3 regions of the Acetobacterium sp. UBA5834 genome follow, and region 3 is predicted to be linked to each of the others. Evidence: riboswitches for the same ligand, from Rfam matches in the RefSeq annotation. Region 3 holds a riboswitch; each other region holds the start of a gene.
The links. A riboswitch is a leader RNA that binds a small molecule or an ion and turns the genes downstream of it on or off. The one in region 3 is predicted to bind cyclic di-GMP.
Positions count from the first base shown of each region.

Region 1: linked by a shared signal. The riboswitch ahead of B3F51_RS06835 (poly-gamma-glutamate hydrolase family protein) and the one ahead of B3F51_RS11255 (putative bifunctional diguanylate cyclase/phosphodiesterase) in region 3 are both predicted to bind cyclic di-GMP.
Region 2: linked by a shared signal. The riboswitch ahead of B3F51_RS02880 (type II secretion system protein) and the one ahead of B3F51_RS11255 (putative bifunctional diguanylate cyclase/phosphodiesterase) in region 3 are both predicted to bind cyclic di-GMP.

Region 1 is NZ_DJGY01000030.1:83,430-88,290, forward strand. Features, by position in the region: gene B3F51_RS06825 (VOC family protein) at 1-398, shown strand, start outside; gene B3F51_RS06830 (glycoside hydrolase family 16 protein) at 475-1,176, shown strand; cyclic di-GMP riboswitch class I at 1,564-1,648, shown strand; cyclic di-GMP riboswitch class I at 1,732-1,816, shown strand; gene B3F51_RS06835 (poly-gamma-glutamate hydrolase family protein) at 1,887-2,564, shown strand; gene B3F51_RS06840 (hypothetical protein) at 2,619-3,122, opposite strand; gene B3F51_RS06845 (gamma-glutamyltransferase family protein) at 3,202-4,857, opposite strand.
Region 2 is NZ_DJGY01000012.1:88,971-93,831, forward strand. Features, by position in the region: gene B3F51_RS02865 (prepilin-type N-terminal cleavage/methylation domain-containing protein) at 60-659, shown strand; gene B3F51_RS02870 (prepilin-type N-terminal cleavage/methylation domain-containing protein) at 789-1,376, shown strand; gene B3F51_RS02875 (prepilin-type N-terminal cleavage/methylation domain-containing protein) at 1,418-2,128, shown strand; cyclic di-GMP riboswitch class I at 2,344-2,443, shown strand; gene B3F51_RS02880 (type II secretion system protein) at 2,617-3,156, shown strand; gene B3F51_RS02885 (hypothetical protein) at 3,462-3,863, shown strand; gene B3F51_RS02890 (prepilin peptidase) at 3,904-4,668, shown strand; gene B3F51_RS02895 (type II secretion system F family protein) at 4,852-4,861, shown strand, end outside.
Region 3 is NZ_DJGY01000055.1:44,027-48,887, reverse strand. Features, by position in the region: gene B3F51_RS11265 (phosphohydrolase) at 1-367, opposite strand, end outside; gene B3F51_RS11260 (LiaF domain-containing protein) at 547-1,005, shown strand; gene B3F51_RS11255 (putative bifunctional diguanylate cyclase/phosphodiesterase) at 1,042-2,436, opposite strand; cyclic di-GMP riboswitch class I at 2,575-2,650, opposite strand; gene B3F51_RS11250 (glucose-6-phosphate isomerase) at 2,845-4,182, opposite strand; gene B3F51_RS11245 (aldo/keto reductase) at 4,380-4,861, shown strand, end outside.

The DNA of each region.
Region 1 (4,861 bases), on a different contig from region 3:
CCTACATTAATTTTCCGGGTAATTGTCGTGAAGCGGTGATGTTCTATGCGGAAGTATTTAAGACAGCGGAACCGGAGATCATGACCTTTGGCGAAATGCAGGTAGATCCGAACTTTCCGATGACGGATAACATCAGAGACCTGGTTGCCAATGCCCAAATGGATATCAGAGGAAACATGATTATGTTTTCGGATGTACCGCCAGGCATGTCTTTTATTAAAGGGAATAACATTACCTTGATCATCACAGACCATGATGTGGAAGAAATCAAACGACTGTTTGGTCTATTGAGCAAGGGCGGGTCGGTGGAGATGTTACTGCAGGAAACCTTCTGGAGTAAAGCCTATGGATCTTTAACTGATAAGTTTGGCATCGGATGGCAATTTTCTGCCGAATAAATCAGCATAAAATTAAAATTTCTTAAAATCGAATAAAGTGACATAATTAACGGCATAATAAGGGAGGACGTTTTAGATGAAGAAGTCATTGGTTATGCTATTATTTATTCTGGGATGTTTGTTGATTGTTATTATGGTGTATCTGTATCGGGCGAATTCGTCATCTTATCAGGGTAGCACTGGCTCAGAAAGTGAAATGCAGCAGGAAAACTTTGATATCTTTGATGAAACAATCTGGGCAGTATCTGATAAAAATCTAGGGAGAACCTGGCTGAATCCCCAAAATATTGAGATCAATGATGGTTTTCTGAAGATCAGAATGCCAGCCAATAGTCTGGAGGGGGGAGAATTGGTTAAACGGCAAGCCGTGACCTACGGCAGCTACGAAACCCGGATGAAATTGCCGGTGGCACCTTCATCGATTACGGGTTTCTTTCTTTACGCCCCGCCGGATTATTTTTATGAAATTGACATTGAAATACACAATACTAAAGAAGGAAAGCTGCTTCTGACCACCTACGCTGATGGCGAAGTCCAGAATGAATATGTGGGAGCGTTGGGTTTTGATCCCACTGCCGCTTTTCATAATTACCGTTTTGACTATACCGAAGATCAGCTGGCTTTTTATGTGGACAACAAGTTTATTCTGTCATGGCAGGACGGATTCCCGGTGGGACAACCGATGCAGCTGATGGTCAATACCTGGTACCCCAATTGGCTGGCAGGAACTCCAGTTCCGGATGATCAGGTATTATTGGTTGATTGGATTCGATATTAGTTAGAAAAAATAAAATTAATTAGAATGACTATTTCCAGAATAGGTATAATACCATCGACAGTGAAAAACCAGATTAATTTATGTGCCAAAGAACGATGAGGGCAATCTTATTCAGTAAAAAATAATCTTCGTTAAAAGTATGATTGTAATTGGATTATTCTTAAATTAATCTTTAAATAATAGCGATTCCAGATTATGGTTAATAAAGAAGAAATGTAAGAAAGAATTATTCGCCTTGATTATATCATCTAAAAAGCCTGTAATATGCTATTTCGAATCGTAGACATATTATAAAATGTTAAAGATGGAATTTTTTTGATATATTCAGCTTATTTTTAAAATAAAATCTATTGCAAAAACATCGCGATTGTGAAATAATGCTCTTAACAAAAGAAAAGGCAAATTCAATGAAAGTTGAAGACGCAAAACCACGGGCCTAATGTCTTAAGACGATGGTAGCCGGGTTACCGGAAAATATTGAACTCAAACTTCTGTTTCGGTAATGCGTGATAGAAGTTTTTCTATTTTAAAGGAGGTCTTGATATTCATAAAACAATACGATAATGGCAAACCCAACGAAAGTTGGAGACGCAAAACCACGGACCTAATGTTGCAAGACGAAGGTGGCCGGGTTACCGAAAGAATATTGAGTATTCGCTTCATTTTCAGTTGAAAATTGAAGCTTTTCTATTAAAATGGAGGAACCTATCATGAAAAAATCGAAAATTATGGCTGTAATCGCAGGCTTATTTCTGACTTGTGCCTTGGCACTACCAGTTCAGTCTGTCAGTGCTGCCGATTTATATGCAAATTACGGTGAATTGTCGGCTGTGAAGGTTCAGGGAACTGATTATAAAATCGCATCTCGGAATACTACTTCTGATCTGGCAATTGTTGCGATCCACGGTGGAATGATTGAACCTGGAACCAGTGAATTAGCCGATGCCATTGCCGGCTCTAATTATAAATTCTATGGATTTTATGGTATAATGAAAAGTGATAATTTTTCTTTGCACATCACTTCAACAAATTTTGATGAACCAATTGCTCGTTCTTTAGTACAAAGCAGTAAAAAAACCCTTAGTGTTCATGGATATTCAAGTTCAGAAAAACTGACCTATGTCAGTGGTCTTGATACAACGATGGTTAACAAAGTTAAGGAAAGCTTAACAGCTGCTGGCTATCAGGTCGCAGATCCTCCAGGATATCTTGCGGGCACAAGTCAAGCAAATATTGCCAATGACAATTTGAACCATGCTGGTGTTCAGATTGAATTATCCACAGGATTAAGAGCAACTTTCTTTTCAGCTTTGACATCAAAAGGTCTTCAGTCAAAAACACCTGAATTTAGCAAATACGTCAATGCGATCAAAGCTGGGCTGGTATAAGTTTTAACTTCTACAAATAAAAAGATGGCTTCCGTTTATAGGAAACCATCTTTTTTAATGCTTAATTTCTTTCATGGCAATTTTACAAAAAGAATGGGTGCATCCCTCGAGGCCATGATCAATAAACTTGAGTTCATCGGCCAGTACATAGTTATAATGCAGTCTTTTACGTCCATTAGGACAAAGATCATCGGGTACCCCCATGAAAAATTCAAGATTTGAAACATTGGGATCTTTATCCATACAGGGTTTACAAATATTCGCCTGGCAGAATTCATAAAAATCATCAAAATCAGATAGATCCCATTGAAGAACCACCGCAAAAGAAGGGCGGGGCGTATTACGGATATAAATCCCTTCATCGGTATGAGGATTAAAGTCATAATAATCGAGCTCGTCATCCTTGTTCTTCATCTGTTGATAGGCAGCTCGTAACAGTCCATAAATTCTCTGGGCTTCGGCATCAATTTTACAATTATCCTTTTCCGTTTCATCTTTACCTAGAATTAACTTATTAATTTTTGATAGCATTGATTGTAGTTTAGAATCATCTTTCATCAAATTTCCTCCTTAGTTTAGTTAGGTTTATTTAAGGGTGTGAAACAGCAGTAATGCTCTTTGGGGGATTCTGATTCTTTCAGTTTCGATTCCATAGCCAGGAGGCATTCCGTCGATCATCAGCGCCACCGAGTATTTTATTATTCAGATAATCAACATAAAGTGAATTCACCCCGCCATAAAACAGGGGATTGTCATATCTGATAACAGAATAACCCATTTCGCGGAGCTGCTCCTCGGTTGCGGTGGTTAAATAATTGTCTTCCACGTAAACTGAATTCTGATCATTGAAAAAACGAGGTGCATCAATTGCTTCCTGTAAAGATTGGTCATATTTGAAAAAACGCTCAAGCACCTCAGTTATCATCAAAGGAATCCGTTTACCCCCGGGACTGCCGATGCCCATAACGGGTTTTCCGTGTTTTGCTAAAATCGTTGGTGAAATATAAGACCGGGGTCTTTTTCCGGCTTCGGCTTTATTCAAAGATGAAGCATTGGTAGAAAAGTTTTCCATGTGTGCATTCATAAAAAAGCCGTCGACATTTTTGCCAGTGCCAAACCAGTAGGTTAAGGTATTGGTTACAGAAACCATCATCCCGTTTTGATCGCAAATGACAAAATGGGTCGTATTTTCCTCTCCGTTGCTTTCTGCAAGGCTATCCACCGTTATTGTTTGCGTTAGGTTGACAATCGGCGTGATTTTTCCAGCTAATTGGGAAATATGATCTGCCGATGTCAATTCGGTACTATCGACATTATAAAAATTTGGATCAAGGACATTCTGATATCGATCATTATAACTGACCTGGGTTATCTCCGATAAGAGCGTGATGTATTCCGGAGAATCGACCGGATATTTGCTTAATTCAAGTTTTTCTGAAAGCGCCAGCATTTGAATCAGCGTAACACCGCCGGAAGAAGGTGCTGAAGAAAAGACCTCATATCCATCAAAAGACCCCATAGCGGGTATTCGTTTTTCAACCTGGTAGGATGACAGATCCTGCAACGTTACACCGCTGTTGCTTTTGGCGATTTGATTGGCAATCTCTCCCTGATAAAAGTCGTCTGAACCATTTGTCTTGATTGTTTCCAGCGTTTCCGCCAAGGCTGGTTGTTTAAGCTGATCACCTGCTGAGATTGGAGATCCACCCGGAAAAAAAACGTCACGCACAGCAGGGTCAATTTTAGCTTGGGAATTCGTGATCATTCTTACAAGTAGGGGGGTAACTACAGCACCTTCTTTAGCCAGCTTTATGGATGGATCAAGCAGATCAGCCATCGACAATTTTCCAAAATCCTGATGAACTGCTGCCATCCCCTTGACAAAACCGGGAACAGCGATTGAACCAGAGGTATTTACCGGGGATGACCCCATATAATCGTAGACGATCGGATCAGTTCCATCAGCAGGATAAACCAGCATAATGCCACCGCCTCCAATACCTGAGGCAAACGGCGAAATAACCCCTAAAGCATAGGAAACGGCAATCGCCGCATCCACCGCACTGCCGCCTTGTTCAAGAATCTTCATACCAATCTCTGTTGCCTCGATATTGTCCGATACAACGCCATAACCAGGACTTCCTTGGCTGTTTGTACCAAGATAAGCATTCATGTTTTGGTCATGATTTGTTTTGTTGCTATTATTAAGCAGGAGCATCAGTCCCCCAAAAAGAATACAGGCGGTTGCCAGGGTAAGAACAGCAATTTTTGTGAGATGTTTATTTGCTTTCAAGCGA
Region 2 (4,861 bases), on a different contig from region 3:
TGTTAGTATACGACATCAAGATAAACAAGCCATAATTATTATCGAAATGAGGGAGATTAATGAAGTGGTTTAAGCAACAGATCAGCGGCAAAAAAGGGTTTACCCTGGTGGAAATTATTGTGGTGCTGGTGGTGCTGGCGGTTCTGGCGGCTTTTACCATCCCAACGATGCTGAGATTTGTGGCGGATGCCAAAGGAAAAGCTTATATAGCTGAAGCGAGGGAAGTCTATGTGGCAGCCCAGGCCGTGGCGACGGAGTACAGTGCGACAACAGAGTTGAGCGATGGGGCGCCAACAAGTGGAGATTTAGTGGAATGGGAAGGCTTGAGCAACAGTTTAAGCTCATATACAATTCAGGAACGGCGCCAGTGGAAGCCGGGTGAAGACGAGTACGAGCTGTCTAGAGTTAGGGCTAGCCGCCAGATGGATAATTATCTGGGAGCGGATATTACAATTTCGAAATTTAATGTTATTAAAAATAAAACAACGACTCCAACTAAAACAGAAGTAATACCGGAGCAGTCGGCCTGGCGGGTAACGGTGGGATTGGACGAATCAACTGGAAAGACTGCAAAGGTAACAAAGGTCGTTTATTTTAAAAATGGCTACCGAATAACCATTGAAAAAAATAATGCACTGGTTGAAAAATATAACTATTAAATAGAATAAGCTACGATCAATTGAAATAGATCTAGTCAGTGTTCATAAGTCTGAGTGGTTTGGTAAAATCAGTATTGTTTATTATTTTGGATTGATATTATTGAGTATGAGTAAGGAAAAGAGGGGCGTATGAATGAGAAAAACAAAAGAGTGAGATTAGAAAAAGGCTTTACCCTGGTAGAGATCATTGTGGTACTGGTAGTGCTGGCGGTCCTTGCGGCTTTTACGATTCCGACGATGCTGGGCTTTGTTGAGGATGCTAAAGCAAAAGCGTATATTGCCGAAGCCAGAGAAGTGTATGTGGCAGCCCAGGCCGTGGCGACAGAATATATTGGAACTGGTCAAAACCTAGAGACGGGAAGCGATAATCCTGCTGATGCCTTGAACTCGTACTGGGTATCTGGTGCTAATAATAGTAGTAGTAACCCTAATAAAGCAGCAAGTTTGCAAATGAGAAAATACCTCAGTAATGATTTGAAAATCTCTAACGGTAATTACCGAAGTACTTATCAAAAAGGGGACTCCTACTGGTTCGTTATAATGGATAAGACACCCGGTAAGGAAGGTGCGGTAAAACAAGTGTACTATGTAAAAAATGATCACGTCATTTGGTATAGTGATGCAACGATTACGGTAGAAAAACTTATCAAAGAGGGCAATTTGCGGCCGAATGTCCCCTGGAATAAGAAAGATGGAGTGCCAACTCGTGTTTATTAATCACAAAGAAAGAAGCTTTATTGTATTTTAAAGGGGGAGTGATGGAATATATTAAAAAGAGAGTAAAACTACAGAAAGGTTTTACCCTGGTAGAAATTATCGTGGTATTAGTGGTGCTTGCTATTTTAGCCGCCTTTACCATTCCAACCATGTTGGGATTTGTGGCAGATGCCAAAGGTAAAGCCTATATTGCCGAAGCGAGAGAAGTCTATGTAGCAGCTCAGGCTGTGGCAACCGAGTATAGCGGAACAACGGATATGACGGATGGTAGTAACAATACTGGAACGGGTGGTGGAGATCCGTGGTCAAATGGTTTGGCCGTCAGTCTCAGTTCAGGCGAAGTTCAATATCGCTACAAGACTTTTCATCCAGGTGACAAGTTGTATGGAACATCCCAAGTCAACGCCAGCCATCAAATGTACCGGTATTTGAGTGCAGATCTGCCTTGGCTGGACGGAGTATATAATCAGAAGTCAATTTCCCAGATTAATTTGTTTAAGTATCAGGATGCCACGCCAGCTGGTCATCGCGCAGCATGGAGAGTAACAGTCGGTCCGGGGGATGATAATATAGATGGTACGGGCGCAAATAAGGATCAAAGAACCGCTAGGGTAACAAAGGTTGTCTATCTGAGAGATGGTTATCAAGTAACGATTGAAGGTAATAATGCTAGCGTTGTAAAAAAGTATGAGGTTGATATGACTAAGAGGGAGACGGACGACTTTGGTAATTCTATAGTAAAAGTCCCATAAGCTGATAAAAAAGAGTAAACTGATAAAACAGCAAGGATATACGTGAATAAAGATGTTTAGCCATCTAAGAATTTTTACCCCATGCGCACCATGGGCTGGGAGGTTCTCTGCCTATGTTAAAACGGTGTGGTTTGTTGAAAAACTTGTAACATTCTTGTAAAGTTTTAACTTGACTTTTAATCGGCTTTAAAATATGATTAAATTACAAACAGATAAAAGAGTAAAGGCAAAACGGATGAAAGTCCGGGACGCAAAGCTAAAGGGTCTAAGTCAGATGATAATCAATGCATCATGATACGACAGCCAGTTGCCACACGGTACCGTGTGGCTTTTTTTGACAAAAAAAGCCAGTACAATTCATTATTAAGATGAAATAATGGGTATTAAGATAAAATTAGAATGTTTTAATAATGACTTTCGTTTATAAATCATCTTTAGGCGCAGATGATCATATAGAGCAAAAATACAAAAAATAAGGAGTGACGCAAATGGAATTAATTAACAGAATGCGTAAAAACAGAAAAGGGTTTACCCTGGTAGAAATTATTGTAGTATTGGTGATCCTGGCGATTCTGGCAGCTTTTACGATTCCAACGATGTTGGGGTTTGTCAATGATGCAAAGGGAAAATCGTATATTGCTGAAGCAAGAGAAGTATATGTAGCAGCCCAATCGACTGCAACAGAATTCAGCGCTAAAAATCAAACAAGTGATGGCGATTTATCGACAGCTTTAGATTCAACAAAAGTTAAAGCTCAGGCAGCTGCCCCGGCCACAACGGATACTGATTATAAAAGTAAAATAGTGAGTTATCAAATGAATAAGTACATAGGTACAGATCTCACAATTTCGGCTAATGCTACACCAACTGCGGGAACTGAAGAATCAGCATGGACTGTAATTGTTGGAGATCCCACAGATGATACTAGTAAGGCAAAGACAACAGCGAAAGTAACAAAACTTGTTTATTTAAAAGGTGGTTATGAAGTAACCATTACTGGTGGGAACGCTACTGTTGTTAAAAAGTAGACAAGCTCTGCCCTATGCGCCATAGGGCATTCTCTCCCTATCCAAGGCGCAAACCCGTCATTGGGTTTGCGCAGGATAGGGTATTTTTTATTTTAAAATAACCAGGATTACGGCATTCCAGTAAGGCAGTGGGCGATCCAGCAGGGCAACGATCGTTGCTTATTTAGATCTGTGGTTATGATTAAACGAATTTAAATCCAATAATTTAAGTCAATCCAATTAATTTTATGATAGAATGATTCCGCCTGCATTTTAGTGCAGAAGATAGTTTGCCACAATCGGTTAATCATTTTGAGAGGTAATCCTTGCGTCCAATTAAAGACTATGAGTTTGCGTCCGCAGACCCTGAGCCAATCGGGTTTAGCCGGGGGTTTGTGCTGACGGTGGTGCTGATCCTCCTGGTGGTCATGCTGATTATTGCCGGCCTGGTCACCATTTTTCGTCAGACTACCAACGCCGCCAATGCCAAGCTGGTTTATCTGGCCGCCCGGGCCCGGGCCATTGAATTTCAGGCCGGGGGTCATTATCGGGTACCGGTTCAAGCCGATCTGACTGATCTGATTGGCGCCGAAATCAATCAGGAGGCCAAGATCCAGGTGGTTGACGAAAACCGGGATGCCACCATTGATTATATTATCTATAGCCGGAATGGTTGGGCAACCCGGTATTCTCCGGGTGAGACCAGTGCCGTCAAGCTAAACGAATAAAACGACCTTTTGAGTGGTCATTTCCAGGGAAGGGCTTGGTATGCTTGTATTTGTTAATAGTATCCTTTATTTATATATCTTTGTCATCGGTATTGTGGTGGGCAGTTTTCTCAATGTCGTCATCTATCGGGTGCCCCAGGAAATATCGGTAGCCAAAGGCCGTTCGTTTTGTCCCCATTGCCAGGCACTGATCAAGGGGTATCATAATATTCCAGTCTTTAGTTATCTGTGGCTGCGGGGCAAATGTGCCGATTGTGGTGGGCCCATCGCCCTCCGCTATCCCCTGGTTGAACTGTTTACCGGGCTGCTGGCAGTATTGATTTTTGCAGTCTATGGGTTTTCCTTTGCGTGGCTGGTGGTTTTTGTGGCCGGGGCGATTTTAATCTGCATCACGATGATTGATTTTGATACGATGACGATTCCCAACGGTCTGGTCATCGCCCTGATGGTTCCGGCTCTGGCCAGCTTTTTCATTTTCCCTGAAGTCGGACTGCTGTCCCGAGTGATTGGCATCGTTGTGATCAGCCTGCCGATGCTGGTGCTGACGCTGTTTGTTCCCGATGCTTTTGGTGGCGGTGACATTAAACTGATGGCCGTGGCTGGCTTTATGCTGGGCTGGGGCAACACCTTGCTGGCAGCCTTTATCGGCATTTTGCTGGGTGGTGCGGTGGCAGTGGTATTGCTGGTAAAAAAAACAGCGGATAAACATATGGCCTTTGGCCCCTATTTGTGCATCGGGATCATGACAGCATTATTGTTTGGTGATATAATAATACGATGGTATCTTAGCCTGTTCGGGCTATGATATTTCAGGATGAAATTAAAAGTTGCGAACAAGATTTGCTTTGATGTCAGTTTCACAAACAATTTTGTAACGTGTAGGCGAACAGTCGATAGACTGTACGTCGTACAGTGTAAAAATTGTTTCGTGCAAACTGGCAGCGAAGCTCGTGGCAGTTGATTATTCAACATCAATTACGGAGGCCCTATGCCGGTTT
Region 3 (4,861 bases):
ACATGTGCTTGACGATCATGTCGGCCTGACGTTCATCAATATCAAAATATTTTTCGGCATTTTCCAGGGCTGTTTTAGGATGCGAAAAGCCATGCATCTCTTTGATTCGATCCAAGCCCTTTCCGGTTTTCACCTTTCCCTGCCAGGACTCCAGAAAAAAATCATGGAGGGTTGCGCCCCGGGCAATGGAGGCATAATCCATACCTAAAAATCTGGCTACGCGATAGGAGTAATATCCAACTGCGACTGAATGTTCATACAAACCATTGCCATGGTGATCAATTTCTCTTAATTTTTGGAATTCACTGTGTGTTATAATATCGCCAACAATGGTTTCAAACTCATCATAATACTTTTTTGTTTCCATTGAGACCTTTCATTTGCTCTTATTTATTCAGCAATGCTGAACAGATGCTTCGAATATTATAGCATAATACCTTTATTTTTAGTTAAAATTATCGGAGATGTTCTGAAAAAAAACAAAAAAAGATTCGAATCTTCTGAAAACCATGTTAAACTGATTAAAAAGAACAGGAAGGATCAATCATGAAGATAAAAAACATACTCATCGGAACCGGTGTTGTTTTCGCCACCAGTCTGGCGCTTTATCACACCTGTGTGATAAAGAAGGGCAAAACCTTTGCCGCCAGTCTGGATAAGAGTCCCGAATCGCTGGATGAAGCAGTCCTATATGGCGGTAAAATGAAAGACTACCAGAACCAAACGATGCAGGATACCAAAATCGGCGCCTTCTTTGGGGGCATGCAGCTTGATTTTTCGGAGGTGATCACCGATAAAGCTGCTTATCGCATGGATATCAGCATCATTAATGGTGGTTTGAACATCATCGTTCCCAACAACTTTAGACTGAAAATAGTCGACACCTGTAAATTTGGCGGTATTGCCGATCATACCGTTTGTCTAGATCCAGATAATTCAGTGGCCCTTTCGGTTTTTGCCGACGTCACCTGCGGCGGGCTGAATTTTGAAAATGCCCCGGAATAAAACACTTACTCCCCAACAAAAAAACTGAAATCCAGGCTAAACTGATTTCAGTTTTTTATTGACAAATGCTTCAAATTCAGGGATATTCATCGGCTTGGCATAAAAAAAGCCCTGGGCGATATCACACCCCTTCTCTTTAAGAAAATCTACCTGTTCCCGGGTTTCCACCCCTTCGGCAACAGTAATCAGATCGAGATCCTTGGCCATATTCAGCATACTGGTAATGATCTTTTCCCCCCGGGCATTATCCGTCGATTCGCTGAAAAAGGCCTTGTCCAATTTTAAAATATCTGCGGGCAGGTTTTTCAGAGTATTGAGAGATGAATAGGCGCGACCAAAATCGTCGATGGAAATATGAAAGCCAAAATCTTTTAAATGATTCATAATCTCAACCATCTGGACATCATTATTAAAAATAGTGCTCTCAGTCAGCTCAATTTCGATCATTTTAGGATCTACCTGATAACGATTAGTAATCGTCAACAATTCTTCCGGTAACAGCATATTTTCCAGATGAAGCCGGGAAAAATTAACTGAAATAATCATATTGGTCAGTTGATCCATCTCCTTTTCCCATTTCGCCAGCAGCTTGCACACTTCTTCAAACATATAAGTATCGATTTTTTTAACAAAGCCATTTTTTTCAAACAAGGGAATAAATTCATTGGGTGGCAGCATCCCCCGTTCGGGATCATTCCAGCGCACCAGCGCCTCGGCACCAATAATTTGTTCATCCGAAAACAGATATTTGGGCTGGAGATAAACTTCAAACTCGCCACTTGCTAACGCTCGCTCCATTCTGTTTTCAATTTCATTTTCTAGAATCAGGGCGGCTCGCATCGATTCTTCGTAAAATGCATAGCTAATCTGGGAATTATCTTTGATCGACCGTTTAGCCATATTGGCACGATCACTAAGGGTATTAATATCCAACTCCGTTTCGCCAATCAAATAAACCCCCATGGAGATACTAACGATGTATTTCTGAGAATAGCCATTGATTTTGCAAATCAAATTTTCCAGCCGCTGAGAAAACTCTCCGTAGCCCTCATACTTCATTAAAATACAGAAATTGTCGGTTGCCATTCGGGCAAACAATTCCTCTTCGCAGAGATAATTTTCTAAAATTTTCGCAATGGCGGTGAGAATTTCGTTACCCGTCTGGTGCCCGTATAAGTCATTAATGGCCTTAAACTTATCGATATCAAAAATTACCATCGCATAATCCTGGGTCTGATTAGAGTCCATGATTATTTCACAATCTTTTTTAAACTTAATCCAGTTGGAGCAACCGGTTAAAAAATCAAAATCCTGAAGTTGCTTAAGTCGCTGGATTTCTTTTTTAAAGGTGCCGATGGTAAGATTGCTGTTCAAACTGATCATAAAGAGACCCATAAATGCCAGACCATAGAGAAGTATTTCCTGAATCACTCCTTGGTTCTCCTGGGAAAAAGACACAAAATTAACGAATCCCATCAACATGACCAAAAAAAACAACGCAAAGCTGAGGACTATAAACCTTTTTTCGTCATACTTCTTCACCATTACCTCCTAAATCGTTAAATCTATTTGAGTAACTGGCTGACTTAAAAAAGTCCCTTTAGCTTTGCGTCACTATTTCACAACAGTTTTGCCCTGTAATTTAGTATTCTTTTTTATCTCGGTACACAGATCTTTTAAGGAATGTAAAAAGACAATTCGTATTGTTTTTTTGATATTGTATCATAATTGTAACGATATGTCTTGTGCTGATTATTCAATTTTTTATTCTTTATTTGCCACAAAGCCGGTCATTTGACCATAAAACAAAGATACAAATTTGGGGCGCACTGGGGTCTGCTAGAGACGTTCTTCCAATTCCACCGTCAGATCTTCATAACCCGGTTTATGCAGCAACGCAAACATGTTCTTCTTATAGGCTTCCACCCCCGGCTGATCAAAGGGATTAACCCCCAGTAAATAGCCGTTTAGTCCGCAGGCTTTTTCGAAAAAATAGATCAGTTTGCCAATATGGAAGGCATCCAATTTCTTAAGCTTAATAATCCCATTAGGGACTCCGCCATCAACATGAGCCAACAGGGTGCCCATAAAGGCTTTTTCATTAACCGCATCAATTTCCCAGCCAGCAAGGTAGTTGAGTCCTTCCAGATTCTTTTCGTCCCGGAATACCTTCAGGTTGGACTGGTCTTCTTCGATGACGATCACGGTTTCAAAATGGTTTTTGGGGCCGTCCTGAATCATCTGTCCCAGCGAATGGAGATCGGTTGAGAAATGCACCGAAGCCGGAAAAAGTCCCTTACCGTCTTTGCCGTCACTTTCGCCAAACAATTGTTTCCACCACTCCGCCAAATACTCCAGGGAGGGATCATAATCCACTAAAATTTCAATATTTTTACCGCGGCTGTAAAGGACATTTCGATACAATGCGTATTGAAAACATGGGTTTTTTTCAAACTCTGGTTTGTTATACTCCTGATATCCGGATTTTCCACCATCCATCAACCCATCGATATCAATCCCTGCTGCAGCGATCGGCAGCAAACCGACGGCGGTATAAACGGAGTAACGACCTCCAATATCATCGGGAATAACAAAGGTTTCATAACCTTCTTCATCAGCCATAAACTTTAAGGCTCCTCGGGTAGCATCCGTTGTCACAAAGATCCGCTCCTGTGCCCCCGCTTTGCCATACTTTTCTTCCAGAAACTGTTTAAAAAACCGAAAGGCGATGGCCGGTTCAGTGGTAGTCCCGGATTTCGAAATGACATTAACACAGACTTCCTGATCCTTCAACAAGGCCAGCAGGTTCTCCAGATATTTTCCGCTGATATTCTGACCGGCAAAATATATTTTAGGGGCTTTTCGCACCGCTCGGGGTTCATCATTGTAAAAAGGACTGGTCAAGGCTGTGATCACCGCTTTCGCACCCAGATAGGAGCCACCAATACCAATCACCACCAACGCATCACAGCGATCCTGGATTTTTTTTGCCGCCTCTTTAATCCGGGTAAATTCATCCTGATCAAATTGAACCGGATAGTCTACCCAGCCCAGAAAATCATTACCCATCCCGGTTTTATTCATCAACTCATCATTGGCTTGAGCCAACTGTTGATAGCGACTTTCAAACTCACTGGAATCTATATTTGCATAAGAGAGATCGAAACGAATACTCATAATTCTTACCTTCTTTCTTAAATATTAACATATTTTCATTTTACACTATCAGTGATTGGAGTGTCAATTAATGTTCATTCACCAATCTGAAAGAAAGTTGAAATGCAACGGATCTTTGAGCCAATGACCGCATAACAGGTGACTTTTCTGATTTGATATGATAAAATGGGCAAAACCAAGAAAAGAAGAGGTGTAAAATGGAAACGCGAGTACTGGGACAAACCGGATTAGAAGTATCCCTTATTGGCTTTGGTGGCATTCCAATCCAACGCTGTAACCAATGGGAAGTTGACGAAATTGTTGAAAACCTTATTGAAGAAGGTGTTAATTTTATTGATACTGCCAGAGCTTACACCAACAGTGAAGAAATGATCGGGGAAGCGTTGAAGCAATGGGGCCGGGAACATTTTTACCTGGCTACAAAAACACCAAAACTCAGCTATGATGAGGTGCTAGCTGATGTGAACACCAGTCTGGCTGAGTTACAAACCGATGCCATCGATTTATATCAGTTCCATAATGCCAAAACGATGACCGACTACGAAACCATTATGAGCCCCGGGGGTGGATATGATGCGCTGGTCGACTGTAAAAAACAGGGGCTGATTAAACATATCGGCATTACCTCCCACTCTTACGAAGTGCTCGATCGGGCTCTGGATGAAGATAAATTTGAGAC